Regions from separate parts of the Geobacillus zalihae genome, predicted to be linked through region 3. Evidence: riboswitches for the same ligand, from Rfam matches in the RefSeq annotation. Region 3 holds a riboswitch; each other region holds the start of a gene.

Region 1 (7,220 bases), 1.1 Mb from region 3:
TTCTATTGTATAATAAAAAAAGAGACACATCTTGGACTCATCCGCACCTACAAAGCGTTGAATGATGATTCAACGAAAGAAGGGTGATGATCGATGGGGTTTCAAGGCAATGGTGTCACGGTGTTGAATTTTGACGGCGTGTACCGGCCGCAAAAGCGGCTGTTTCAGTTCCCGCACGAATGGGTCGATCTCGCCGACGTGCCGGAGACGAATTTGTATTGCAGCGAAGCGGCGCTTGCTGAAATTGAGCGGCGGCTTGAGCGGCGGCGGAAGCGCGGGGCGGTGCTGATCGGCAGCGGCAACTACCATTATGTCACGTATTTATTGCTTAAAGAAATCAACGAACCGTTTATGCTTGTGCTTTTTGACCGCCATACGGATGCTGAAGGAGGGGATGATGTCATTTCGTGCGGCTCATGGGTCTCCTATGCACTTAAGCATCCGCGGCTGCAAAAAGTCGTGATCGTTGGCCCAACTGCTTCTTCGCATCAACTCCGTTTATCTCCGAAAATGACTGTTCTTCCATTTGATGATCATGATGAATGGCCAAAAGCGCTCATCGAGGCCATCCCGACCGGAAGCATCTATATCAGCATCGATAAAGACGCTCTTCGTCGCGAAGACGCGGTCACGAACTGGGATCAAGGAGTGATTCCGCTATCCCGGTTGCTCGCCTGCCTGCGGTTGCTTTTATTCCATAAAAAAGTGCTCGGCGTGGACATATGCGGCGAATACCCGCCCTCCGCTGTCGACATGTTCGACCCGCTTTGTCGCGAAGCGCGGGGAAAAAATGAGCAGGCGAACATGGCCATCTTGGAGACATATTTCCACTATGCGGCGCCGCATTTGCGGCCGACGTAATCGAGCGGCGAGAAGCGTGGGAAAGGCAGAACCGCTTTTGGTTTGGCGATCAGAAAAGCAAGGAAGACGCTGTCCCTTCGGATTTTGGCAAGCGAGCCGGCGCTTCTGCCGGCTCGATGGCCGAAAAAGCCGGGAAGGCCGCTGCTTGAGGGGATGAGCCTAGTTGTCAAAAGCCGCTCCCGTACATAATGCGAAATTGTTTTTCATCGGAGCGGACATCGCGCGGCTCGATGTGCATGCGGGCGACTTTGGCAAACATCGTTCCGGCTTCAATGGTGTCCAAAAAGAGTTGAAGGGCGCTTTCATCCCCCTGAACTTCCATTTCCACTGTTCCGTCATCATTGTTTTTCACCCAACCGGTCAGCTGCCGTTTTAGCGCTTCGTGTTGGACGAAGTATCGAAACCCGACGCCTTGCACGCGCCCTTCCACGATGACATGAACTCTTTTCACGCCGATGAGTCCTCCTTCATCACGGTTGTTCTGTTTCCATCATATAATAGATGAGGCGGAAAGTACATGAAAAGAGGAGCTTGATGGTTCAAGCTCCTTTTTTTACGGATGATAGCGATAATACTTGTTGTTGAATGAGCAGCACAAGCCGCGGGTGATCGCCTAGGTAAGAGCATAAATGCCACTCTTTGTCGGAAACAGAGAACCCCTGCAACTTCCGTTCGATCGTTTTCATTAAGACGCCGGTAAACAATAAGTACGGGACGACAAACACACGCCGATACGCCGATGCATGGGCCCGTTGGAGCCCTTCATCAAGCGTCGGGCGGATGGCAGCGAGAAAACAAACGTCCACGTGCGGCACGTTCGTTTTTTCTTTTAAAAGCGCAGCGATGGCGGACATGTCGCGCTTCGTGTCTGGATCACTGCTGCCGCGGCCGACAAGAAGGATCATCGATTCGCCGTCAAGCGGTGCGGACTGTTCGCTGATGCGGTCGATCACGATGTCGATCATCGCTTCATGGACGCCGAACGGAGCGCCGCAGAGGATATCAACGGACGGATGGCGCCGTCTCGCGATGTCCAATGCCGCTGGAATATCGTGTTTGGCATGCCCTGCAGAAAGAAGGAGAAGCGGAACGACGATGACGCGTGTCGCCCCTTGGGCGACACAACGGTCAACGCCGGTGACAATGTCCGGTTCCGCGAGCTCGACAAAGCATAGCTCTTGAATCGGAATATCGATGACCCTCCGGCACTGTTCGACGAAACGCGCCGCTTCATGGCGCGCGGCGGCAATGCGGCTGCCGTGGCTGACATATAAAACAGCTTCCATCGCCATCGCCTCACGATGTTGCCTCAGCGGCTGCCGATGACGCAAGCAACCGTTCGAACCATTGAATGTTGGCCCGCAGCCGGACGACGTCTCCGATCATGATCATGCTCGGATTTTGGATGTTTTCTTTGGCGGCGATTCCGGCGATCGTCGCGAGTGTGCCGGTGACGGTGCGCTGAGCCGTTGTCGTTCCCCATTCGATGACCGCCGCCGGCGTCTCCGGCGCTTTGCCGTATTTCATCAGCTGGCCGCAAATGTATGGCAAGTGATGAACCCCCATGTAAATGGCGATCGTATCGATGCCTTTGGCGAGGCTTTCCCATTTGATCTCGTCACGACTTCCGTCGCGCCGATGCCCGGTGACAAAGGCGACGCTTGAGCTGAACGCGCGATGGGTGACAGGGATGCCGGCGTAAGCCGCCGCCGCGATGGCGGAGGTGATGCCGGGAACGATCTCAAATTCGATCCCATGTTTGGCCAGCGCCTCGGCCTCTTCGCCGCCGCGCCCGAACACGAACGGATCGCCGCCCTTTAAGCGGACGACCGTTTTTCCTTTTTTGGCATGCCAGACGAGCGCATGGTTGATCGTTTCCTGCTGCATGGCATGGAAGCCGGGCAGCTTGCCGCAAAAGATGAGTTCGGCGTCCGGCTTGGCATATGAAAGCAACTCTTCATTGATGAGACGGTCGTACAAAATGACATCCGCCTGCTGGATGCATTTTAATCCTTTGACGGTAATGAGTTCCGGGTCGCCGGGGCCGGCGCCGACAAGATATACTTTGCCCATCGTTGTTTCAGCCCCTTCGTGCATGATTCAGCCAGCCGCCGGAAAACGGCATGGATGCTCGGCTGCTTTTATTGTAAATGGTCTGCCTTGGGATGAAAACGACCTTGTCAAATGACCTCCCGTTCTTTTTTGGCAGAGGACGGGGGAATCAGTCTGTTTTCGCATCCGGGATCATTCCTCGCTCGCGCAGGTAGGCGAGCACTTGCTCGACACATTCGTCAACCGAATAACGGTGTGTTTCGATCGTCAGCTCCGGTGCTTCCGGCGCTTCGTACGGCGAGTCGATGCCCGTAAATTCACGGATTTCCCCGCGGCGAGCTTTTTGATACAGCCCTTTCGGATCGCGCTTTTCGCATTCTTCAAGCGGGCAGTTGACGTAAATTTCGATAAACTCGTCTTCTTCGACTAAGCGGCGGACGAGCGCCCGGTCTTCGGCAAACGGCGAGATGAACGCCGTCAGCACAAACTGGCCGCTGTCGACAAACAGCTTTGCCACTTCGCCGATGCGGCGGATGTTTTCCGTCCGGTCGGCGGCGGAAAAGCCGAGATCTTTATTGAGCCCGTGCCGGATGTTGTCGCCGTCTAAGACATAATTCTGAATGCCGAGCTCAAACAGTCGTCTGGAGACGGCATTGGCCACCGTCGATTTGCCGGAGCCGGACAGCCCGGTGAACCAAAGGATGGCGCTATGATGGCCGTTGCGCTTGCGACGATCTTCTTTTGTGACCGATGTGTGATGCCAAACGATGTTCGTGCTCATCGCCATCCTCCTTTAGCGCGCTGACGGGGCGACCGTTTCGCGTTCTTGCAGCCCTTTGATCAAGACGGCGGCCACTTCCGGGCGGCTGAACGTGCTCGGCGGCACTTGGCCGTTGCGCAGCATTTCACGAACTTTCGTGCCGGAAAGGACGACATGGTATTTCGCGTCATGCGGACACGTTTTTGTCGATGCCATCCCTTCGCATTTCGTGCAGTAAAAGCTATGTTCGAAAAAGAGCGGCGTAATGCCAAGCTCTTCAGCCGTAAAGTTCAAGAAGATTTTTTGCGCATCATACGTACCGTAATAATTGCCGACACCAGCGTGGTCGCGGCCGACGATGAAGTGCGTGCAGCCGAAATTTTTGCGCACCATTGCGTGGAAAATGGCTTCACGCGGACCGGCATAGCGCATCGCAGCTTGGAAGACGCCGAGGAAAACGCGGTCTTTCGGGTAATAGTTTTCCAGCAGCACTTGATAGCTTTCCATCCGGATGTCAGCCGGAATATCGTCCGCTTTCGTTTCGCCGACGAGTGGGTTTAAAAACAGGCCATCAACGATCTCGAGCGCGCATTTTTGAATGTATTCATGGGCGCGGTGAACCGGATTGCGCGTTTGGAAGCCGACAACGGTGTTCCAGCCAAACTCAGCAAACTTTTTCCGCGTTTCCGCTGGATCAAAATAAAACGCGGCGAATTGGCCTTTGTCGGTCCGTTTGACAAGCGTAATCTCCCCGCCGACATACACATCCGGCTTTTCAAACAGTTTGCGCACGCCTGGGTGGGCAAGTTCATCCGTTTTATAAACGAGCTTCGCTTCTTTCGTTTTGTCCGGGCGGTAAATGTCAGCAATCTCAATGACGCCGTAGACGTCGCCACGATAAACGAGTTTCGCCTTATCGCCGACGGCGAGCTCTTTCGCTTTTTCTTCTGTTACCGCGAGCGTGATCGGAATGCTCCAGACGGTGCCGTCAGAAAGACGCATGGTTTCAACAACCGCGTCGTAATCCGTTTTCGTTAAAAAACCAGTGAGGGGGCTGTAGGCGCCCGTTCCGATCAGCTCCAAGTCGCTCAGTTCGGCTTTGGAGAGCTCGATCGTTTTGGTCGCCTCATCAAGCGGATAGTCCGGATTCCAACGATTGATCAATGTGCCGCCATGCGGGATGCTTACGCTCATGTTCATAACCTCCTAGATTGATAGATGTTGTGAAATGCCGCTGCCATGTTCATGAGGCAAGCGCTCTTTTTTTAGGCTAATGACGCCAAGCAGACGCTCAAGATGGCGATGACCGTATAGACGTCGCTGTCAAACAGTAGCTTGACGATTCGGAATGGCGTCCGATTCATCAGCGACGCCTATCGAGGCCGCCGCGCCGCTTGCCCCGATGTTCATGGCGAAGAAAAAGGATGCGATCAAAGCAATGGCAAGGAGCATGTCAATGTTCTCTCCTTAGGCGAGATGGAGACCGCATTCCGTCTTTCCTTGGCCAGCCCAGCGCCCGGAGCGCAAGTCGTTCGGATCTGTAGCCGGAGCGGTGCACGGGGCGCAACCGATGCTCGGGTAGCCGCGGTCGTGGAGCACGTTGTACGGAAGGCCGTGTTTATACACGTAATTCCAAACGTCTTTCCACGTCCAGTGAATGAGCGGACAAACTTTAATCGAACGGAACTTGTCGTCTTTGTTAATGTACTCGACATGCCGCCGCGTCGGCGATTGCTCGCGGCGCAAGCCGGAAATCCACGCCGTCACCCCGGTCAGCACCTCGCGCAGCGGAATGACTTTGCGCAGCTCACAGCATTTGTTCGGGTCGCGTTTCCATAACTCGTCGCCAAACTGCGCCTTCTGTTCTTCCAACGTCAAGCGCGGCTGCTTCATCACGATGCGAAGCGACGGATATTTTTCTTTCACTTTCGCGATCGTATCGTATGTCTCTGGAAAATGCAGACCGGTATCCAAAAAGACAATTTCGGCGTTCGGTTTGACCCGAGAGATGAGATCAATCAGCACAATCCCCTCGATGCCGAAGCTGCACGCGTATACGATCTCATCGCCGTATTCGCGATACGCCCAGGCCAGGACGTCAAGCGCCCCTTTTGTTTCATTATCGGACGGAAAAGACGGTTTTTCCGCCGTTTCCCACTGATCATACGTGAGCATCGGTTTCTCCTCCTCACAAAATCAAAGAAAATCCACGTAATTAGTCGGATATATAGCGGCCAAACGGCAATTCGGCGGCAAAAATCCTTCCTTGCATGAATCAGAAAGAGCGGGAGAAAGGGAGCCCCTTATTTTACTAAAGATCTTCTTTAGCTGGAATTGGCACTTTGCTATAGGCGGCAGGTTGTCGGAGTTCATTGAGCCCATTCCTCCCTCACTCTCGAGCAACGTATGCAACGCATGTCATTTAATTGATTAAAATTTTAGCACAATTGACGATAATGTCAATCATAGTTTTTCGATAGGAATTGTTTTTATACGAAACAGCTGCATTGCCTGCCTAACAGCAGATGGGAGCGTTATTTTTTGCGCAGGCTTCCGAGCTCTTCGACAATCGCCTGCATTTCGCTTGGGCTGAACGTCTCGCGTTTCATCACCATCTCGTAAATGTCTCTCAACTCATCGTACCATTCCTCGGAAAAATGGGACGGCTTGATGGCATCCAAGTTCAGCACTTTCAACTTTTGCTTCAACTGTTCGATCATGTAGGCGACGTTTTCCGCCGACCGTTTTGATAAATCCATTCGTTTACTCCTTTCATGGCAAGTTACTATGTATTGTACCATAGGTGCAGGAAGAATGGGGAGAGATTGCATGGCTTGCTTTTCTGATGAAAAACGGATGATGTGGTAAAATGTAGGTGCACATGCATAGTGCCAGTCTAAAAGGTTGGTGAAACACCGCGTTTTCTTCAAAATGGTTGTCGTGAACGCGCGCAAGAGTTGTTGGCCCATTCGCACACGCTCCCCCGCTGGAGTTGTTTTGTCGTGACATCCCCGTCCTTTTAGGGCCAAAAAGGGCTAGATGAAAAGAAATGAAGGAAAACTAACGGTGGAAAGCACCGTGGACATAGAGAGAGGGGTGGCTGTTTGGATGATTAAAGTGCTGTTTGTTTGTCTTGGAAACATTTGTCGTTCGCCGATGGCGGAAGCGGTCTTCCGTCATTTGGTGAAAGAGCGGGGGCTTGACGGTCTGATTGCCGTTGATTCGGCGGGAACAGGCAGCTGGCATGTCGGTGAGCCGCCGCATGTGGGGACAAGAAGGGTTTTGACGGAAAATAAGATCGACTACTCCGGCATCCGCGCCCGGCAAGTGAACCATCGTGACTTGGAAGAATTTGATTACATCATCGCCATGGACGCAGCCAACTTGAACGATTTGCGCCGATTGGCTGGCTCCCGTTCGAAAGCGGTGCTCGCCCGGTTGCTTGACTTTGTTCCCGACCGGGAAAAAGACGATGTGCCTGATCCGTATTATACCGGGAATTTTGCCGAAGTGTATCGCCTCGTCCGCTCAGGGTGCGAGCATTTGC
Region 2 (7,220 bases), 130 kb from region 3:
GGGCTTTCGCGAACAAGAATACGAGGCGTTTTTCGCCAAGAAGGCATAAAATTTTTTGCAAAATCGCGTCAAGACAGTGAGTTTTATTGAAAAATCGGTTATGATGAAGAAGAACATATTTTGATTTTGCTGCGATGGAGGGATTCGATGAACACGCCGAAAGAACTTCGTTACACAAAGGAGCATGAATGGGTGCGCGTGGAAGGAGAGAACGTGCGCATCGGCATTACGGATTACGCCCAGTCAGAACTTGGCGACATCGTCTTTGTCGAGCTGCCGGAAGTCGGCGCGGAGGTTGTGGCGAACGAGCCGTTCGGCAGCGTTGAATCGGTGAAAACGGTCTCGGAATTGTATGCGCCGATCAGCGGCACGGTCGTTGAAGTGAATGAGGCGTTGAACGACCATCCAGAGTACGTGAACGAATCGCCGTATGACAAAGCGTGGATGATCGTCGTCAAACCGAATGATTTGAGCGAAATCGACAATTTGTTGACGGCGGAACAATACGAGGCGATGATCAACGAAGGATAAACGTTCCTGCAATCTTCGCTTCGATTCGGGCACTCTATACATACCGGAATTTGATTGAAAAAAGGGGTGCTCGCGATGGCGCTGCAAACGACGCGCATAGATGTCACGGACCGGATCATCGGCAAACTGAACGGCCGCTCGCTGGAGTTGTACGAGGAAGGAGAGCTCATCGGGCGCCTTCCGCTTCCGGCGGCCGTCCCGTTGAAAAAGGGGTATACCGAACAAAACGGAAGAATTTACAAACAGGTGACCGCTACCGTTGAGCCGGACCAAAAATATGTCGATTGCGACGGGGAAGCGGGCTGGTGTTGAAAGGCAACGGTGGATGGCCGTTGCTTTTCATTTTCAACATTTGGCCGGCGCAAGACATACAATAATAGTATCCTCATTTGAAGTTAGGTGGGTCGGACATGCGACGCGTGGAAAAAGTGATCATCGTCGAAGGGCGATCAGACAAGCAAAAAGTGGCGGCGGTGCTGAACGAACCAGTCGTCATCGTCTGCACAAACGGCACGATCAGTGATGCGCGCCTTGAGGAGCTGGCCGATGAGCTGGAAGGATGCGATGTATACGTCTTGGCCGATGCCGATGAGGCGGGAGAAAAATTGCGCCGGCAGTTTCGCCGCATGTTTCCAGAGGCGGAGCATCTTTACATTGACCGGGCGTATCGCGAAGTGGCGGCCGCTCCGCCTTGGCACTTGGCGCAAGTGCTGTTGCGCGCTCGTTTCGACGTCCGCATCGAATCGCTCATGAGGGGAAGAGGCGAGTGAAAGCGATCGACCGAAACGATGTCATGCGAGTGGTGGAAGTCGAGCCGCTTCTGGCCCTTTACTTGTATACCCCGCTGTGCGGCACGTGCCAGCTGGCGCGGCGGATGCTAACGGTGGTGGAGCAGTTGTTTCCGGCGCTGCCGTTTTACGAAACGGACATCAACTATATCCCTGAGCAGGCCGTTGCGTGGAAAATTGAAAGCGTTCCTTGCCTGCTTCTTTTTAGGGACGGAACGGTCGCAGGCAAGTGGTATGCCTTTCATTCCGTTCCGTATTTGTACGAAGTGATTCAAGCCTGCTTGCCGTCCCGATGATTCGCCTTTTTTTGACGCTGTTTGACACATTTCTTGGGAAATGACAAAAACGGCGCTCGTTCGTCAACGGGTTGTCGAGATTTTTGTAAAGGATTTCTCCTCTTCAGGTGGAAGTGAAAAAAATAAAAATGGGGGAGGGGATATCCATGGAAATGCGTGAATTAGTTGGGCAGTTCGTGGAACGGATGCAAGTGTTGCGCCATTTGGTGCCGATTTTGCCGGATGAGCAGCTGTATGTTCGGTTTGAAAGCGATGACGAAACCGCCTTGCTGTTGATCGGCAAGGAATCAGCCGCTAGAGGGATGGAAAACGATGAACGGAAAACATTGACGGTGCGCGGTTCCAAAGAGGCGCTCGCGTCCCTGCTGAACGGCGAACTGAAGCTGCAGCAGCTCGTCCGGTTGCGTGAAGTGCACGTGTCAGGAAGCTTCCGCCAGCTTTTGCTTCTTGAATCGCTCCTCCATTTGGCCAAGCCTTATCGGGACGTCGGATAAAGTGTGAGTAAAATATTTGTGGGTGACATTCCGAAATGATCCCCGACGAGGGTTGCGAACTTTTGTTCGCGACGCTCGTCGGGGCCACCAAGCGAAGCGCGGTAGAAAAAAGCAAATGTCATGCAAAAAGGACTCTCTCCCTGCTATGATGGTGATTGTCAACATCAACCGAAAACAGGAGGGAGAGAGTCCATGAAACATCTTACCACAGAATGGCCTTTATTAAAAGAGCTGGAGGAACAATTAGTCAGAACTCTTCAAAAGGTGTTCGCTGTCTTGTTGGCGGCCCTTTTGGAGGAGATTGATCAACAACTGGCGGAAGCGCGGGACAAGCGCCGGTATCAGCTGAAAGACAAACGGCCGACTACGATCCAAACGCTGTTTGGAGAAGTGACGTTTCGACGGAACTACTACTATGACCGGCAAACGGGGAACTATACCTTCTTGCTGGATGCCGAATTAGGCTTTGATGGGGCCCGATCGATCAGTCCTTGCCTCGAGGAAACGGCGGTCGAGTTGGCCGTCGAGTGCTCTTCCTACCGCAAAGCGGCCCGTACGTTGGAGTCGATCGTGGGGTATGCGGTCATGAGCCACGAGGCGATTCGCCAACTGGTGCTGGAGGCCCCTGTCTCGCTGCACCGCCCTGTTTCCCAACGGCACGGCCGGGTGCTGTTTGTGGAGGCGGATGGACTGTTTATTTCCCGCCAGGGGAAAGGGAAACGGGCGAAAGAAGAGAAAATCCTGGCGGTTCACGAGGGATGGAAACGAAACGGTTCGCAGCTCGAGCTCGTGAACCGGCGCCACTACCTCCATGAAGGGGAGGGAGACGTGTGGGAACGGTTCGAAGAGTGGCTGATGAACGAATATGCCTATGATCCGTGCCGGGACCTGTTGATCATCAACGGCGACGCGGCGTCGTGGATCACGGCCTGCCGGGAGTATTTTGGGAAGCGGGCGTGCTTTCAGCTGGATCGATTTCATGTGGCGCGGGAGCTGCGTCAGTGTCTGTCCGGCCATCCGCGTTGGCGGGAGGTGCGGAAGAAGCTGGCGAAACAAGACGAAGAGGGGCTTCTCGTGGAGCTGAACAGCGCGGTCGGCACGTTGGAGGACGAAGCGAAAGAGAAGCAGATGGCTGCCATGATCCGCCGGATCGAGTCGATGCCGGGATGCATCCGGGACTATCGGGAGTGGCTGTCGGAGCAAGGGGTGGAGACGACCGGCATGCGTCCGATGGGCCACGCCGAGAGCGTGATGAGCCGGTTTGCGCATCGGGTGAAATCCCGCCGCAGCTGGAAAGACCAAGGGCTTCGGGCGTTTCTGAGGGCGATGGCGGCCCGAATCGACGGGATTTGGCGGAGAAATGGGCAGTTGGTGGAGGAAGAAGAGACCCGAACGGCGGCCTCGGCCTCAACAAAGTCCAAGCGGATCGAACAGGCCAAACGGAAGGCCGGACGGTTATGGGCAGATGTGGTGCGTCAGAATCTACCGTGTCTGCAGCGGTCATCCGGGACACCGATCCATCAAGCGTTGTCGGCGCTCCGGGATGGTGGTTGGGTGTAAAAAAATGGAATATCGTATCATCGCCTCAAGATGAGGGATGAGAGTCCGAAAGCGCTTACGATATGAATTCCTGAAAATGGTTCGCTAACTAGTGATTGACAACGCCCGTAGTGAACCGAAAAAATGTTCTCCACAAAGTCTTGACTGACTCTCGGATAAAAAAGATGTTGACACGCTTCGACAGACAATGATACAATCACATTCGTAGTCAATTGAATAGGCGATTGTTGCGCTCTTATCAAGAGAGGTGGAGGGATGTGCCCAATGAAGCCCGGCAACCGTCAGCGCATGTGCTGAAATGGTGCCAATTCACACAAAGCGGCCTGCTTTGAGAGATAAGAGACGGAATGGTGCACAATACCTTTCTGTTCTCTGCGGGCAGAAAGGTTTTCTTTTTGCGCTCTGCCGCTTGGGGAGGAAGGTGAAACGATGATTACACTCGAACAAGTGACGAAAATCTATCAAGCGGCCAACGGTTCGGTCACGGCAGTCGACAATGTGTCGCTTGAGATTCGCGAAGGAGAAATTTTCGGCATTATCGGCTACAGCGGCGCTGGGAAAAGCACGCTCATCCGCTTGCTCAATGGGCTCGAGAAGCCGACGAGCGGCCGGGTGGTCGTCGCCGGGCGCGATATGACGCGCGTGAAAGGGCGGGAGCTGCGCAAGGCGCGCCAAGAAATCGGGATGATTTTCCAGCATTTCAACTTGCTTTGGTCTCGCACAGTCAGGGAAAACATTGCCTTTCCGCTTGAAATTGCCGGCGTCCCGAAAGAGGAGCGGAACAAGCGGGTGGATGAATTGATCGAGCTTGTCGGCCTTTCCGGGCGCGAGGATGCCTACCCGTCGCAGCTGAGCGGCGGGCAAAAGCAGCGGGTCGGCATCGCCCGGGCGCTCGCCAACAACCCGAAAGTCTTGCTGTGCGACGAGGCGACATCGGCGTTGGACCCGCAGACGACCGATGCGATTTTGGACTTGCTCGTTGACATCAACAAGCGTCTCGGGCTGACGATTGTGCTGATCACCCATGAAATGCACGTCATCCGCAAAATTTGCGACCGCGTTGCGGTGATGGAAAGCGGCCGAATCGTCGAGCAAGGCGAAGTGCTGCATGTGTTCCGCAACCCGCAGCAACCGATTACGAAACGGTTCGTCAAGCAGCTGATCGAGCCTGAGGAGACGGAAGAGGCGATTTCCCATTTGTTTGGCCAATACCCGAGCGGGCTGATCGCGCAGCTGACGTTCGTCGGCGCGGCAGCCGGAAAGCCGCTCATCACCGAAGTGGTGCGTCAGTTTGCCGTCGATGTCAACATTTTGCAAGGGAAAATTTCGCAAACCCATCAAGGCGCCTATGGGGTGCTGTTCGTGCACCTCGACGGGGCGAGGGATGAAATCGACCGGGCGCTTGACTATATTCAACGCCAGCAGGTGGCGGTGGAGGTGATTCACGATGCTCGCTAACCTCCTGCCGAACGTGCAATGGGAGACGATGTGGGCGGCGACGGTCGAGACGCTGTATATGACGGGAGTGGCGGTGGCGGCCACTTTCGTCCTCGGAATCGTTCTTGGCTTGCTTCTATTTTTGACAGCGAAGGGCAACCTATGGGAAAACCGGTTTGTCAATACAGTGATTGCTGCGTTTGTGAACATTTTCCGCTCTATTCCGTTTATTATTTTGATCATTTTGCTCATTCCGTTTACCACCTGGCTCGTCGGGACGATGCTTGGCGCCAATGCGGCGCTGCCGGCTTTGGTCATTGGGGCCGCGCCGTTTTACGCCCGCATGGTGGAGATCGCCCTTCGCGAAATCGACAAAGGCGTCATCGAAGCAGCCCAAGCGATGGGCGCCTCAACGTGGACGATCATTTGGAAAGTGCTCTTGCCTGAATCGCTTCCAGCGCTCGTCTCCGGCATTACGGTGACGGCGGTGTCGCTCGTCAGCTATACGGCGATGGCTGGAGCCATCGGCGCCGGCGGGCTTGGGGACTTGGCGTATTTGGAAGGATTCCAGCGCAACCATAACGATGTGACGTTTGTCGCGACCGTGTTGGTGCTCGTCATTGTCTTTGTCATTCAGTTGATCGGTGACTTTGTCACTTCAAAAATCGATAAACGATAAAGGAGGAAGAAGTCGATGAAAAAATGGCTTGGTGCGCTCCTTGCCGCCGCTCTCGTCTTCGCCTTGGCAGCATGCGGAAGCAACAATCACGACAACGCGGAAGGCGGCAAAGACGGCAAATTGGTGAAGTTGAAAGTCGGTGCGTCGAACGTGCCGCATGCGGAAATTTTGGAAAAAGCGAAACCGATTTTGAAGAAAAAAGGCATCGACTTGGAGATCATTACGTTCCAAGATTACATCTTGCCGAACAAAGCGCTGGCGGAGAAGCAAATCGACGCCAACTATTTCCAACACATTCCGTATTTGGAATCGCAAAAGAAAGAGTACGGCTATGATTTCGTCAACGCCGGCGGCATTCATATCGAGCCGATCGGCTTATACTCGAAAAAATACAAAAGCATTGAAGAACTGCCGGACGGCGCGACGATCATCATGAGCAACTCGGTCGCCGACCATGGCCGCATTTTATCGATGCTGCAAGAAAAGGGGCTCATTAAGCTGAAACCGGGCATCGATAAAACGAAAGCGACGGTCAACGACATCGTCGAAAACCCGAAACATTTGAAATTTAAAGCGGACGTCGATGCTGGACTTCTGCCGCAAATTTACAAAAACGGCGAAGGCGATGCGGTTTTGATCAACGCCAACTATGCGCTTGACGCCGGTTTGGACCCGGCGAAAGACCCGATCGCCGTGGAGTCGCCGAAAAACAATCCGTATGTGAACATTGTGGCGGTGCGCAAAGGCGATGAAAACCGAAAAGAAATCAAAACGCTTGTCGAAGTGCTGCAATCGAAAGAAATTCAAGATTTCATCAAAGAAAAATACCACGGCGCCGTCATTCCAGCGGCGGAAAACAACCAATAACGGGAGCATTTCGCTTCCGTTTCTTTTTTTGTCTCCAAAAAGCCGCTCCCCTTAAACGAAACGAAAGCGGCAAAGGTTAAAACGATTCTGAATCCGAGGGCGCCGCGGCCGACCTGCTTCATCGGCCGTTCAAACGCGCCAGTACGGCGGCGAGCATAACGATGATGACGCAGTTTTGCAGGACGATCACCGCCGTTAAGCTGAAGGCGCCGTCTCCTTGTTCACCGAGGGTGTTGCCGATGATGATCCACGCCAAAAACGAAGCGAAAGCGGCGGTTAAGGCAAAGACAACCCAACGAATCAATGGCATTCCCCCCTTTCCTATGATGATGGAAGTGGAACAGAACCGTTCGTTTTCATCATGACATTCCGTCGATGTTGGCGAAACGGTGGTGTTTCCACAAGCTTTTAATACCATTCGTTGTTTAATATCGTTTTCCTTCATCCATACTAACAGCGGATAAGCAAAATAAGGAGGACAACGATCATGAACAACGAAACACATGCATCGGTCGAATCCGCGCTTCATCGCTACAAAGAGGGAATTGGGGCGTTCACCAAAAAACTT
Region 3 (7,220 bases):
GATCTCGTCTTCCAGTATTGCCATCAATGCGGCCGGGGCAAACCATAAAAGGGTTGGCGATGGAATGAAAAAACCGCTCAACAACGGTTCTTCTCACGTTGAGAAGCTTTGTGAAATCGGATCTTCTTTCCCGATCCCAACCACTCATCGGGCGAAACGAAACGTTTTTCACCAATCCCGATCAGGCGCGCTCACTTTCGTTGGCGATTTGGACGCAGCGTTGTACAATACATGGTGAACGATCGATTTTGCAGCAGAAAGGAACGAACGCCCATGATTTACCCATACAAAGGCAAAACGCCGCAAATTGCCGCCTCCGCCTTTATCGCCGACTATGTGACGATCACCGGCGATGTCGTGATCGGCGAAGAGACGAGCATTTGGTTCAATACCGTCATTCGCGGCGATGTGGCGCCAACGGTGATTGGCAACCGGGTCAATATTCAAGATAACTCAATTTTGCATCAAAGTCCAAACAATCCGCTTATCATTGAAGACGGTGTAACAGTCGGCCATCAAGTCATTTTGCACAGCGCCATCGTTCGCAAAAACGCGCTCATCGGCATGGGCTCGATCATTTTGGACCGCGCGGAAATCGGGGAAGGCGCGTTTATCGGCGCCGGCAGTTTAGTGCCGCCGGGCAAAAAAATTCCGCCCAACACGCTCGCCCTCGGCCGGCCGGCGAAAGTCGTCCGCGAACTGACGGAAGACGACATCCGTGAAATGGAGCGCATACGCCGCGAATATGTCGAGAAAGGGCAGTATTACAAAGCGCTGCAGCAACAGCGGACATCGTGCGCCAACAAAAAAGAGCTGCCGTGATCAGGCAGCTCTTTTTCTTTCATCACTTGTCCGCCAACGCCAGCGCTTGTTCTTTCAACAAGGCGGCTTTGTCGGTGCGCTCCCACGGCAGGTCGATGTCCGTACGCCCAAAATGGCCGTAAGCAGCCGTCTGTTTGTAAATCGGGCGGCGAAGGTCGAGCATTTTGATGATGCCCGCCGGGCGGAGATCGAAGTTGTTGCGCACGACCTCAATCAAAATGTCTTCCGACACTTTGCCGGTGCCGAACGTATCGATCGAAATCGAAACTGGGCGGGCGACGCCGATCGCGTAGGCAAGCTGCACTTCGCATTTGTCGGCCAGTCCTGCCGCGACGATGTTTTTCGCGACATAGCGGGCCGCATACGCCGCCGAGCGGTCGACTTTCGTCGGATCTTTGCCCGAGAACGCGCCGCCGCCGTGGCGGGCGTAGCCGCCGTACGTATCGACGATGATTTTGCGCCCCGTCAACCCAGCATCCCCTTGCGGACCGCCGATGACAAACCGTCCTGTCGGGTTGATGAAGTATTTCGTGTTCTCATCAAGCAGCTCTGCGGGCACGACCGGCTTGATGACCTGTTCTTTAATGTCGCGCTCGATTTGCTCTTGCGTAATTTCCGGATGGTGCTGCGCGGAAACGACGATCGTATCGACGCGCACCGGTTTGCCGTTTTCATCGTATTCGATCGTCACTTGCGTTTTCCCGTCCGGCCGCAAGTACGGCAAGACATCCGTTTTGCGCACTTCCGCCAATCGGCGCGCCAAGCGGTGCGCAAGCGAAATCGGCAACGGCATCAATTCTTCCGTCTCATTGCAGGCGAACCCAAACATCAATCCTTGGTCGCCGGCGCCAATCGCTTCAATTTCCTCGTCAGTCATCTGACCTTCGCGCGCCTCAAGCGCCCGGTTCACCCCCATCGCAATGTCCGGCGATTGTTCGTCAATCGACGTCAGCACCGCGCACGTATCGGCGTCAAATCCGTATTTGGCGCGCGTGTAGCCGATCTCCCGGACCGTATCGCGGACGATGCGCGGAATGTCCACGTATGTTGATGTCGTGATTTCCCCGCTCACGAGCACCAGCCCGGTCGTGACGCTCGTTTCGCAGGCGACGCGGGCGTTCGGATCTTTTTCCAAAATGGCATCCAAAATGGCGTCAGAAATTTGGTCGCAAATTTTATCCGGATGTCCTTCCGTCACAGACTCTGAAGTAAACAAGCGGCGTTTGGCTGACATTCGGTTTGTTTCCTCCTCTTGGCATAATGTGGCAACACGGAACTCATTTCCCTTTTTCCCTTCGCAATATAAAAAACCTTTCCTGTAACGGCTGAGGAAAGGTCATGGCAATCGTATTGCTTCCTTTCACTCTTATCGTTCAAGGACTGCGCCTTGCCACAGGTTAGCACCATTTCACACATGTACAGTTGTGACGGTTGCTGGGCTTCATCGGGCCTGTCCCTCCACCGGCTCGGGATAAGAGTATCCGTTCAATGACTTATCTTATCGCAATGGAATCGGCAAAGTCAACTATCAAAATTCATTTTTTATCATTTCCAGCCGAGAAAATTCTTTCCTCAAGGAAATCGACACATTGGGCAAAATAAAGTTTGAAAAACCCACACAATTAGTATGGACTATTAATAAAAATGTGTTATACTATTTTCAAGAGTGATTTCAAAAAGAAGGCAGGTTTTGAATATGGGGATCGCAAACATGACGAATAAGCTTGATGTATTGCTGCAAAAACCGTACGTGCATCATCAACTGTCCGTCGCCGAGCTCGTCGAGAAAGTCCTGCAGCGGAACGAAGGACGGCTGACGCACACCGGAGCCGTCGCGGTCACGACCGGCAAGTACACAGGGCGGTCGCCGAAAGACAAATACATCGTCGAAGAACCGTCAACGAAGCAAACGATCGACTGGGGAGCGGTCAACCAGCCGATGTCTCCGGAGACGTTTGATAAACTGTACGACAAAGTGCTCGACTATTTAATGAAGAAAGATGAACTGTTCGTGTTTAAAGGCTTTGCCGGCGCCGATCCGAAATACCGGCTGCCGATTCAAGTCGTCAACGAATTCGCCTGGCACAACTTGTTCGTCCATCAGCTGTTCATTCGGCCGAACGCCGAAGAGCTCGCCGTGCATGAGCCGCAATTCACCGTCATTTGCGCGCCGAACTTTAAAGCCGACCCGAAAGTCGACGGCACGCGCTCGGAAGCGTTCATCATCATCTCGTTTGAACGGCGCACCGTGTTGATCGGCGGCACCGAGTATGCCGGCGAAATGAAAAAATCGATTTTCTCGGTGATGAACTATTTGCTGCCGGAACAAGGCATCCTGCCGATGCACTGCTCGGCCAACGTCGGCCAGGAAGGCGACGTCGCCCTCTTTTTCGGCTTGTCGGGAACGGGAAAAACGACGCTCTCGACCGACCCGAACCGCCGCTTGATCGGCGATGATGAACACGGCTGGTCAAGCCGCGGTATTTTCAACATCGAAGGCGGCTGCTATGCGAAATGCATCAACCTATCGCGCGAGAAAGAGCCGCAAATTTTTGACGCCATCGGCTTCGGCGCGGTGCTCGAAAACGTCGTCCTCGATGACGCGACGCGGGTGCCGAATTACGACGACGGCACGCTGACGGAAAACACGCGCGCCGCCTACCCGCTTCAGGCGATCCAAAACATCATCGACCCGAGCGTCGCCGGCCATCCGTCCACGATCGTGTTTTTGACGGCTGATGCGTTCGGCGTCCTGCCGCCGATCAGCAAGCTGACGCGCGAACAAGCGATGTACCATTTCTTAAGCGGCTACACAAGCAAGCTCGCCGGCACCGAACGCGGCGTCACCGAACCGGAAGCAACGTTCTCAACGTGCTTTGGCGCACCGTTTTTGCCGCGCCCGGCCGTCGAATACGCGGAAATGCTCGGGCAAAAAATCGCCGAACACAACGTCCGCGTCTTTTTGGTCAACACCGGTTGGACAGGGGGGGCGTACGGCGTCGGCAGCCGCATGAAGCTCGCCTACACCCGGGCGATGGTGCAAGCCGCCGTCGAAGGGGAGCTCGACAACGTCGAAACAGTCAAAGATCCGATTTTCGGCCTCGCCATCCCAACCCGCGTCCCCGGCGTGCCGGATGACGTCCTGCAGCCGCAAAACACATGGGCCGACAAACAAGCATACGAACAAAAAGCAAAAGAGCTGGCGCAAAAATTCCGCGCCAACTTCCAAAAATTCGCCCACATCGATCCGTCCATCGAAAAACTCGGCGGACCGCTCGTGTAACAAGAACACGGCCGGACAGGGTATTCCCTGTCCGGCTGTTTTTTATTTCTTTCCGTTGCTTTGGGCCTCCCATTTCGCCTCCTTCCCACGAAAATCGGGAGGATTTTTTCATTCCGATGCCGAACAAATCCTTGACAAACAAGGGAAGTTGTGGTAATAAAAAATAGACTCTGCACAAGAATAAGGGGGAGGCTTCCATTGCTTCAGTATATCCATTCGCCTTTAGGAAATTGTTGAAAATCCATCCGCTTTCCTTCGCCCCCTTGCTTGGGGGCGCGACAAAGAGCGCGTTTTATCAAAAACTGAAGAGCTGGCTTTTGGTTCGTGTTTACGATTCCATCACCAATCGTTTCGATGATCAAAGAGAGGATTGAGGAGGAGAAATCACGGGAACTATTTTGTGAGCTCCCTCTGTAAATGATCACTTTATTTCAGAACAAAGCAAAGGAATCAGTCTTGCTTCATCATATGGCAGAGTGCAAACCGAAGGATTGTTTGCGCTCCTGCCTTTTCAACATTAGAATCAAAACGCCAATCGGGACGATGAACGTCACCGACAAATTCTGTCAATAGACTTTACCCTCGATGGCCGTAAGGTTCGAACGCATAAAATGATTGTCGTCGATCCCCCGGGGTTTTGGCACGATTGGGGGTCGACGACAATGCGAAGGCGGGTTTACTTCTTCAGCTGTTCAATCTTTTCCGCCGGCAACCCGGTCAGCTCGTGGATCGTGTCGACATCGTACCCTTTCGCCAACATTTTCTTCGCGATGTCGATTTTCCCTTCCTCGATCCCTTTTTGGCGTCCCTGTTCAATCCCTTGCTTCATCCCTTGCTTTATTCCTTGTTTCAACCCTTGTTCGATTCCTTGTTTGACTCCTTGTTGAATGCCTTTCTCGATTCCCCGCTGTTCGTATGAGATGATGAGCTCCATCACTTGTTTCGCTTCCTTCGTCTCCATTTGGCTCACCTCGTTTCGCAGTTGGATTTCCTCCGCTTCGGACAACCGCAAATACGTTTCAAAAAACCCAAACAACAGCCGCTGCTTCGCCTCATCGAGCTCGAGGCGGACTAGGATGCGCAAAAACTCCTTTTTCACTTCCACCTTCTCGCTTTCATTATACCCCATTTTGCTTAACAAGGCGGCGGCAACCGGATTGTCACGGCGGATGTACTCGCGCCACGGCAGTTTGCGCAGTTCCACCGTCAGAAAGCGGAAGTCAAGAACCATCAAAAATGGAAATTGAATCATCAATGAGGAAGGTTCGTCGCGGCGTTCGTCGTAGCTGAAAATGGCGATCGGGAGGATGCGGCGGCGGTGTTTTTGAAACAAGCGGCTGAAGTAGAGGAACATTCGCTCGGGGAACGTCCGCTGCTTATAGCTTTGATGTTCGACGTGAACGATGACGAGCCCGTCCTCCCCTCTTACCTTTGTTTCGACCAACAAGTCGACGCGGTGCTTTTCCCCAGCTGTCACGTCGGTGAACAGCTCTTCGGAGAGAAAGGAAAGATGATGGACGTCGATGTGCTCGTACACGTCAGGAAAGAAAAGAAGCAAAAAGTCTTCGAAAAACGTCGACAGCAGCTCCTTGAACAACCGGTCGTGATCGATTCGCTTTTTCGCCACGTTTTCCCTCCTTGCGGCATCGAATTCATCGTATGATATTCGCTCTCCGCGGCCAAACTCCTTCTCCTCCCCCCTACTTTTTTTATGGTATGATCAAACGTCGCACAGGAAGTCCTCAAGCAAAGGCTATTTTTATGCTTGTCTGAATCGGCCTGACGCCACAAGTTAACTATAGACGGAAAAAACTTGAGCCAAGAGCGCAAACCGTTCTTCCGTTTGCGCTCCTGTCCGATGAACCCGTTCAGCTCTCATTCAGCCGCTTCGTGGTGTGCAGCCTCGTTCAATTCGTCGAATACAGGCTGACGAGCTCATACGTCACCGTCGTCCGGCTGTCTTTCCACTCAAGCTTTCTCACGACCGCAACGCCGCTCGCTTCGCTTTGCACCGTCCGGCGCACTTCAAGCGGCACGTCAAGCGGATACAAGCGGTATCCTTCTTTTTCCAACACAAACACATTTCCTTGAACGCGCTGTTCCTTTCCTTTTGTCACAATGACCGTCTGCAGCTCCATCGGCATGCCCATATGATTCCAACCTCCTTGGCACCCCATCGATTCGTTGGCGGCCGCGCCGCCACCCGAGCGGCGCGCGCAGCCGCCCCTCTAGTTGTATCGTATCACATTGTCAGCTGTTGTTTCATCCATTCCGTGAGCCTTTGCACCGTCTCGCGATTGGCTTGCGGCGGAAAATAGTGGGTGAACTCAGGGAAGTACCAAGCCGTGACCGGTTTGCCGAGCTGCTTCAGCCGCCGCTCAAGCCGATAGGCGTGCTCAATCGATACGTTCTCATCGCGCCCGCCGTGGATGATGAGCACCGGGGCTTGGAGCCGCTCGAGATAATAAAGCGGGGTTCGATGCCGGTAGCGCTCCGGGCATTTGTTCGGCGTCCCGCCGATGACGCGCTTCATCATTCGCCGCAAGTCAGGCCGCTCCCAATACGTAAGCTCCAGATCCGCCACCCCTCCCCAGACCGCCACCGAACAGACCCCCTCGGCCATTAGGGCGGCATGGAGCGCCATCGCCCCGCCGCGGGAGAAGCCGAACATGTGAACGCGCCCGGGATGGACGAGCGGATGGCGGCGAAGGAGATAAAACCCAGCGAGCGCGTCATAACGGTCGTCGCCGGCGAAATCTTCGTTTCCTTCTCCGCCCCCATTGCCGCGGTAAAGCGGAGCGAAGACGACAAACCCTTGCGAAGCGAATTGGACAAGGCGCGGCACTCGCACCTGCCCCACATTTTTAATCCCGCCGCGCAAATACAAGAAGCCGTCATACACCTTATTTTGTTTCGGCGCCGCTAAAAATCCTTTCACCTTCAGCCCTTGGGACATATAGGTGACAAAGAACACATCGATTCCCGGATGCGGCGACGGAAACCGGTATTGGTCGATGATGTCCCCGTCCATACGCCTGCCTCCTTCCTATGCGAAAACAGATGATGCGAACCACCCGTCATCATCCCCCAACGCCTTCTTTCATTAGGACAAGTG
Region 4 (7,220 bases), 1.6 Mb from region 3:
GGCAACCTGTTTCGCCCCGCCATCCAAGGATGAACATGTCACTTGTGAAGATGTCCGCTTTTTCCCAAGCGGGATCGAGCGCAACGAGCGAAGCGCCGGAGAAAGCGCTGTCAAAAACAGCCGCCCTCCGGCGCTTTTCGTTTGCTTGTCATCCCTGGACAAACGTTTTCGGCATGACGACCGCGACGACTTGACCGCGGGCGCACAGTTCGCCGTTGGCGAACACCTCGGTGTCCACTTGCCATTTTTTCGGGTGAATCTCCGTCACCGTTCCGACGGCGACAAGCGGCACGCCATGCGGCGTCGGCTTGACAAAGTCGACGTGAAGCGACGCGGTGACAAAGCGCGGCGGCGTTTCCCCGCTTCCCGGCTCATGGCCGTTTTTCCGATGCAAGGCGAGCGCCGCCGACCCGGTGCCATGGCAGTCGATGAGCGAGGCGATCAGCCCGCCGTACACAAACCCAGGGATCGCCGTATGTTCCGGGCGCGGCGTATAGACGGTCACCGTTTTGTCTCCGTCCCAGCCGGTGCGGAAATGATGGCCTTGCTCATTCAGCCGTCCGCAGCCATAGCACCAGGCAAATTCATCCGGGTAGTCGTCTTGAATGGCGTGGATAACTTGCGGCTCCATCTGTTCTCCTCCTCTCCCCTTTACCTATACGCGGTGCACTCCCTATTTTCCTTCTTGCACGGCAAAAGGCGGCCATACCGATGGCCGCCTTCCCCTTCGTTCATTGCGCCGGCTCGTAAAACTCGATCCATTCGCCGTCCGGGCCAAGGAAAAATAAGTATTTCGCCCCGTTTGGGAGCGTTGTAATTTCATCCCACACTAGCGGGACGCCGAGCGACTGAAGCCGTTCTTTTTCCTGCTCGATGCCTTCGACCGTAAACGCCACGTGGTGCACTTTTCCTTCCGTCGGCAAATCCGGGTTGTATCCTTCGATCAGCTCGACGACGATCGAGCCGTCAATCCCTAAAAACGCCAATTTCATCGTTCCGTTCGTATGAATCATTTCGTCGAGCAGCTCCAGGCCGACGACGTTTTGATAAAACGCTTTCGATGTCTCGATGTCCTTCACTTGAATGCCGACATGCTCAAATTTTTTGACTGCCATTCGTCCTCTTCCTTTCTATGACTCCATTAACCATACAGCTTGTAAATACGGCGTCATCCGCATTGGAAAAACCCCTTTTTTCCCAAGCTCTGTCCATATGTAGCGATCAAGGGCGTACGGTCCGTCCGCCTTCCATTCGTCCGCCTCGCTGTCGGTCAACAACACTGAAAAGGTTGTCCCTTGCGCTTTCCCATACAAGTGGGTATATCCGCCCCCGCGGTCGACATAAACCGCCGCTTCAGGGTCAAACCGAATCAGCTCCGCCTGCACGCAGCGCATGACATGAACGGCGAACGCAGCGGCACGGAGATGAGCGGCCATGCAAGCTCGGATCGACATGTCCCTCTTCACTATTTCCCCCTTCACCCCCTATCGACAAAAACCCCTTTCGCCTCGGAATGATGCGAAAGGGGGCAGCCGTTCTTATCATCCAAAGCGAGACCGCTTTGCGGGTGTTAGCACCTTGCCGGCGGCAGGTTGCTGTGGGGTCATCAAGCCCGTTCTCTCGCCCACTCTTGATAAGACGTATGATCATTTGTCTTTCATGTTACCATATCGAATCCCATAGAAGCAATCGCTTTTTTGTTTATTCCGCCACTTCTGGTTGCTCGGACGTGACGCCGACATCTTTCCACGTCAGCTTCGAGCTCGGGTCAACCGTAAAGTTGGCGACACGGTTGTTGACCGCATAGATGGCGGAACGATACAACGTTGGGATGACCGGCACTTCTTCGTTCATTAGCTTTTGCCACTCGCTGTAAATTTTCCGGCGATACTCCTTGTCAAACGCCTGCTCGGAATGGCCTTTTTCCAGCAGCTCATCATTTTTCTCGTTCACCCAACGCGAGTAGTTGAACATGACGTTGCGGCCGTACAGACCGTACGGGTCGACGTCCGTTCCCGTTGCCCAAGCGGCAGCGTAAACATCCACTTTCGGGTCATCTTTTTCAACCATGTCATAGAACGAGTTGAACTCCGCCAGACGGCCGTCCACCAATTGGACATCCAAGCCAACGTCTTTCCAGCATTGCATGTAAAACTTCGCCAACGGCTCGGCAATATCGCCGCCGCTCATCGCCAAAAAGTTGATCGTAAACTTTTTGCCGTTCGGATCTTCGCGCAAGCCGTCGCCGTCCACATCTTTATAGCCGGCCTCATCAAGCAGCTGTTTTGCTTTTTCCGGATTATACGTGTACCCTTTGATCGAGCTGTCATGGTATCCCGGGAACGACGGCGGGATCAGCGTGGTCGCCGGGAAGCGCAAGCCGTGGTACAAGTGATCAGCCACTTCTTGGTTGTTGATGGCGTACGCCATGGCTTGGCGCAGCTTTTTGTTCTGGAATTTCGGATTGTCCATCACATTTTCTTGCTTTTTCGCATCCCAATGACCGAGTTTAACATCTTTCCGAAAGAAGTCTCCCACTTCGAAACGAAGTGAAAGTGGGAGATGAATTTTGGTTAGGTATAGCCTAAAGTTGTCTCTTTTTTTGTGTGTTATGATACAATCAGTTTTAGAAAAAATATATCGAAAATCAAGGTATGAAGTGATGTGGTGTCGATATGGCAAACAAAGCCTATCAGTTCCGTCTATACCCAACAAAAGAACAAGAACAACGGCTCGCCAAAACCTTCGGCTGTGTCCGTTTCGTTTACAACAAAATGCTTGAAGAACGCATACAAATGTATGAAAAGTTCAAGGACGATCAAGAATCCTTGAAACAGCAAACATTTCCGACCCCTGCCAAGTACAAAAAGGAGTTTCCTTGGCTAAAAGAAGTGGACAGCCTTGCGCTGGCAAACGCCCAATTGAATTTGCAGAAAGCATTTCAACACTTCTTTTCTGGCCGCGCTGGATTTCCCAAGTTCAAAAACCGCAAGGCGAAACAGTCGTACACCACAAATATGGTAAATGGCAACATCAAGCTTTCAGATGGCTATATCAAGCTGCCCAAACTGAAATGGATCAAGCTCAAGCAACATCGGGAGATTCCTGCCCACCATATCATCAAGTCTTGTACGATCACGAAAACCAAAACAGGAAAATACTATATTTCTATTCTCACAGAGTACGAACATCAACCTGCCCTAAAAGAAGTGCAAACGGTTGTTGGGCTTGATTTTTCCATGAGTACGTTGTATGTCGATAGCGAGGGTAAGAGAGCCAATTATCCTCGATTCTATCGCAAAGCATTGGAAACATTAGCGAAAGAACAGCGTAAATGGTCTCGTAAAAAGAAAGGCTCGAATCGTTGGCACAAACAGCGTCTGAAAGTAGCGAAGCTGCATGAGAAAATTGCGAACCAACGAAAAGACTTTCTGCATAAGGAGTCGCACAAATTAGCGAAACGGTATGATTGCGTGGTCATCGAAGACCTCAACATGAAGGGAATGTCCCAAGCCCTCCATTTCGGTCAACGCGTTCATGACAACGGCTGGGGCATGTTCACCTCTTTCCTTCAGTACAAGTTGGCCGAACAGGGGAAGAAGCTGATCAAAATCGACAAATGGTTCCCCTCGTCCAAAACGTGTTCGTGCTGCGGTCGAGTCAAGGAGTCTCTATCGCTTTCTGAGCGTACATTCCGCTGTGAATGTGGATTCGAGAGCGACAGGGACGTCAATGCGGCCATCAATATCAAACGTGAGGGCATGAAACGATTGGCGATCGTCTAACTTGTCCTCGAACCGTGGGGCACACGGGGATCGCTCGGTCAACTTCCCATCATGAGATGGGATTACCCGAGAAGCCCCCACCTCTAAGCGAAGCGTAGGTGGTGGGAGTATGTCACCGCTTGGCCGATGAAATTTATGCACAGCATCATCACCAAAATGAGCAATGATGCAGGCAGCCATACCCACCATTTGTTTTGCAGCACATCGGGATTGGTCGCATAGCTGACCAGCGTCCCAAGGCTTGGCGTGCTTTCCGGCAGCCCGAACCCCAGGTATGTAAGACCTGACTCAATGCCGATGTTGCCAGCTAAGTTCAACGTCAAATTGACGATGATAATGGAGCTTAAGTTCGGCAAAATTTGAAACAAAATGATTTTCCAATCCGGCGTCCCGAGCGTCTTGGATGCGCTGACATAGTCCAATTCCCGCTCGGCAAGCGTCTTGGCGCGAATGAGCCGGGCTTTGCCCGTCCATAAAAACGCGCTCATAATCAAAATGAACGTCGCCACATTGTATTTCGGGACGATGGCTACAAAGACGATCACCAACATTAAAAACGGCAAGACAAGAATAAAATCGATGATGCGCATGATGACGTTGTCGATCCAGCCGCCGAAATAGCCGGCCACAAGCCCCACCACAAGGCCGATCGCACCTGTGATTAGCGTAATCGCCAGGCCGATCGTAAAGGAATTGCGGGCTCCAATGATCAGCTGGCCGAACACATCGCGGCCGCCATAATCGGTGCCAAGCCAATGTTCCGCCGATGGCGGTGAATAAATGGCCAAAAAGTCTACCTTTACAATTTCCTCTTGGTCTAAAAAAATGGAAGCGCCGTAGACAATCAGCAAAATGACGGACAATATAATGAGCGAAACAAGAGCCAGCCGATCGCGGACGAGCTCCCGCCACATAATCGAAAGAGCGGAAGGGCTTTTCTCACAGGCTATTTCAACTGGAGCAGGACGGTTCACCTCAATTTTCATATTCCACGCCCCTCCCTTACTCAATGCGAATGCGCGGATCGACCGCACTTAAAATAATGTCAGAAAGCAAGGTCCCCACAAGCGTCGCGACCCCGGAAATCATCACAAGCGCCGTTACGACGCTGTAGTCGCGCTGCATAATCGACTGCAAAAACAGTTGTCCAAGCCCTGGATAACTGTAAATGGACTCTAAAAACACGGAACCGCCGATGAGACCCGTAATTTCATAGCCTAAAAACGCTGCGATCGGCAAAAACGAATTGCGCAAAATGTGCCGCCAGTAAATCTGGCGTTCTGGAACGCCCTTGGCGCGCGCTGTTTTCACGAAATCTTTCACTTTCGTATCAATGATTTCGCTTCGCAAATATTGAATGGTGACGACCGTGTTGATGAGCGCGCCCGATAAAGCCGGAAGCATGAGATGATTCAACTTGCTTCAACATTTTTTGTAATTTGATCCTTATCATATATGATTATTTAGAACATAAATTTGTTTGACTATATTAATGTTTCAAACGCTCAGCTTTTTTTGCTTTGTTGAATGCGCATCGAAAAAAATCGCCTTTACTCGACAAACAGAGGAGGGCGATGCTGTTTCATTTTTTCCGCCCCGTAACGTGCAAGCCAAAACGCAAAAACGCAGATGCCCATGACGAGACATCCGCGTTTTTCCATCATTTAAACGCCATCGCCGCCCGCACCGCTTTTTTCCAGCCATCGTAGAGCATCGTTCGCTTGTCATCATCCATCTTCGGCTCAAACCGGCGCTCGAGCTGCCATTGGGCGGCGATGTCATCTCGGCTGTTCCAGTAGCCGACCGCCAACCCAGCCAAATACGCCGCACCCAAGGCCGTCGTTTCATTCACAACCGGACGTTCGACCGGAACGGCAAGCAAATCACTCTGGAACTGCATAAGGAAATTGTTTTTCACCGCCCCGCCGTCAACGCGCAGCGTGGTCAGCGAGATGCCAGAATCGGCTTCCATGGCGGCGAGCACATCTTTTGTCTGGTAGGCGAGCGATTCCAAGGTGGCCCGGATGAAATGCTCTTTCGTCGTGCCGCGCGTGAGGCCAAACACCGCCCCGCGCACCTCGCTGTCCCAATACGGCGTGCCAAGACCGACGAACGCCGGGACGACATACACCCCGTCAGTCGACTCGACTTTTTCAGCGTACGCTTCGCTGTCCGCCGCTGTTTTGATCATCCGCAAGCCGTCGCGCAGCCATTGAATGGCCGAGCCGGCGACGAAAATGCTGCCTTCAAGGGCGTATTCGACCTTGCCGTCAATCCCCCAGGCGATTGTTGTGAGCAGCCCGTGTTTCGATTGCACCGCTTTTTCCCCCGTATTCATCAGCATAAAGCAGCCCGTGCCGTACGTATTTTTCGCCATCCCTTCCCGAAAGCACGCCTGGCCGAACAAGGCCGCCTGCTGGTCGCCCGCGGCGCCTGCGATCGGCACCTCGACGCCAAAGAAGTGATAAGGGGCGGTTTTCGCGTACACTTCTGACGACGGCCGAACCTCAGGAAGCATTGCCTTCGGTACGCCTAGGATATCAAGCAGCTCTTCATCCCACTCGAGCGTATGAATGTTGAACATTAATGTGCGCGACGCGTTCGAGTAGTCGGTCACATGGGCGCGGCCGCCGGACAGCTTCCAAATGAGCCACGTATCGATCGTGCCGAAAAGCAATTCGCCGCGCTCCGCCCGTTCGCGCGCTCCGTCGACATGATCCAAAATCCATTTCACTTTTGTCCCGGAAAAATAGGCGTCAATAAGCAAGCCGGTTTTTTTGCGGAATAGCGGGTCATACCCTTTCGCCTTCAGTTCATCGCAAATATCGGCTGTCTGCCGCGACTGCCAGACGATGGCGTTGTAAATCGGGTTGCCGGTGTCTTTCTCCCACACCACCGTCGTCTCCCGCTGGTTCGTAATCCCGATCCCTGCCACTTGTTCTGGCTTCACTTGCGCCTCGGACAAGACGCTCGCGATGACGGCGAGCACCGAGCCCCAAATTTCGTTCGCGTTATGCTCGACCCAGCCGGGCTGCGGAAAATATTGCGTAAACTCTTTTTGAGCGATATGGACGATTTCGCCCTTTTGATTGAACAAAATCGCGCGCGAGCTCGTTGTGCCTTGGTCGATGGCTAACATGTATTGATTCATAACCTTCTTCCCCCTTCTCCTTGATGAGCTTGCAATCCCCATATGCCAGCTACAGAGAACGGCGGCTTGTGGCGCTCACTGTCTTTCCGTTTGTCATCTTCGGCGCCGCCAAAACGACTGCGGTTGCCGCCAGCACTCCCCATAATGCGGCTGACGGTTTTCCCAAGAAAACGGCTTTATAGACCAAACTGCCTAACGCACCCCCAAGCAGCGGTCCGACGATCGGCACCCACGCATACGCCCAATTCGATGACCCTTTCCCTGGGATTGGCAACAAAAAGTGA

Evidence for each region. Region 3 has a riboswitch for S-adenosylmethionine ahead of metK (methionine adenosyltransferase). Riboswitches for the same ligand answer to the same signal wherever they lie in the genome.
Region 1: linked by a shared signal. The riboswitch ahead of QWV57_RS02290 (phosphoadenylyl-sulfate reductase) and the one ahead of metK (methionine adenosyltransferase) in region 3 are both predicted to bind S-adenosylmethionine.
Region 2: linked by a shared signal. The riboswitch ahead of QWV57_RS15245 (methionine ABC transporter ATP-binding protein) and the one ahead of metK (methionine adenosyltransferase) in region 3 are both predicted to bind S-adenosylmethionine.
Region 4: linked by a shared signal. The riboswitch ahead of QWV57_RS06535 (hypothetical protein) and the one ahead of metK (methionine adenosyltransferase) in region 3 are both predicted to bind S-adenosylmethionine.

The regions. Positions count from the first base shown of each region.
Region 1 is NZ_CP129217.1:449,268-456,487, forward strand. It holds gene QWV57_RS02260 (arginase family protein) at 94-861, shown strand; gene QWV57_RS02265 (acylphosphatase) at 1,028-1,312, opposite strand; gene QWV57_RS02270 (sirohydrochlorin chelatase) at 1,401-2,147, opposite strand; gene cobA (uroporphyrinogen-III C-methyltransferase) at 2,158-2,934, opposite strand; gene cysC (adenylyl-sulfate kinase) at 3,083-3,694, opposite strand; gene sat (sulfate adenylyltransferase) at 3,707-4,867, opposite strand; gene QWV57_RS02290 (phosphoadenylyl-sulfate reductase) at 5,141-5,848, opposite strand; SAM riboswitch class I at 5,974-6,078, opposite strand; gene QWV57_RS02295 (DUF1128 domain-containing protein) at 6,208-6,432, opposite strand; gene QWV57_RS02300 (low molecular weight protein-tyrosine-phosphatase) at 6,782-7,220, shown strand, end outside.
Region 2 is NZ_CP129217.1:3,006,929-3,014,148, reverse strand. It holds gene QWV57_RS15280 (arsenate reductase family protein) at 1-49, shown strand, start outside; gene gcvH (glycine cleavage system protein GcvH) at 148-531, shown strand; gene QWV57_RS15270 (YusG family protein) at 607-843, shown strand; gene QWV57_RS15265 (toprim domain-containing protein) at 942-1,301, shown strand; gene QWV57_RS15260 (thioredoxin family protein) at 1,298-1,615, shown strand; gene QWV57_RS15255 (hypothetical protein) at 1,762-2,109, shown strand; gene QWV57_RS15250 (ISLre2-like element ISGsp3 family transposase) at 2,302-3,669, shown strand; SAM riboswitch class I at 3,902-4,011, shown strand; gene QWV57_RS15245 (methionine ABC transporter ATP-binding protein) at 4,099-5,127, shown strand; gene QWV57_RS15240 (methionine ABC transporter permease) at 5,117-5,785, shown strand; gene QWV57_RS15235 (MetQ/NlpA family ABC transporter substrate-binding protein) at 5,801-6,652, shown strand; gene QWV57_RS15230 (hypothetical protein) at 6,771-6,962, opposite strand; gene QWV57_RS15225 (carboxymuconolactone decarboxylase family protein) at 7,140-7,220, shown strand, end outside.
Region 3 is NZ_CP129217.1:2,878,391-2,885,610, forward strand. It holds gene QWV57_RS14495 (gamma carbonic anhydrase) at 274-822, shown strand; gene metK (methionine adenosyltransferase) at 845-2,056, opposite strand; SAM riboswitch class I at 2,186-2,300, opposite strand; gene pckA (phosphoenolpyruvate carboxykinase (ATP)) at 2,519-4,105, shown strand; gene QWV57_RS14510 (Rpn/YhgA-type helix-turn-helix domain-containing protein) at 4,782-5,732, opposite strand; gene QWV57_RS14515 (DUF2584 domain-containing protein) at 6,013-6,255, opposite strand; gene QWV57_RS14520 (alpha/beta hydrolase family protein) at 6,348-7,136, opposite strand.
Region 4 is NZ_CP129217.1:1,261,671-1,268,890, reverse strand. It holds gene QWV57_RS06550 (hypothetical protein) at 1-114, opposite strand, end outside; gene QWV57_RS06545 (PaaI family thioesterase) at 149-631, opposite strand; gene QWV57_RS06540 (VOC family protein) at 732-1,115, opposite strand; gene QWV57_RS06535 (hypothetical protein) at 1,131-1,454, opposite strand; SAM riboswitch class I at 1,536-1,640, opposite strand; partial or broken gene QWV57_RS06530 (ABC transporter substrate-binding protein) at 1,702-2,511, opposite strand; gene QWV57_RS06525 (RNA-guided endonuclease InsQ/TnpB family protein) at 2,676-3,785, shown strand; gene QWV57_RS06520 (ABC transporter permease) at 3,869-4,771, opposite strand; partial or broken gene QWV57_RS06515 (ABC transporter permease) at 4,788-5,207, opposite strand; gene glpK (glycerol kinase GlpK) at 5,446-6,936, opposite strand; gene QWV57_RS06505 (MIP/aquaporin family protein) at 6,986-7,220, opposite strand, start outside.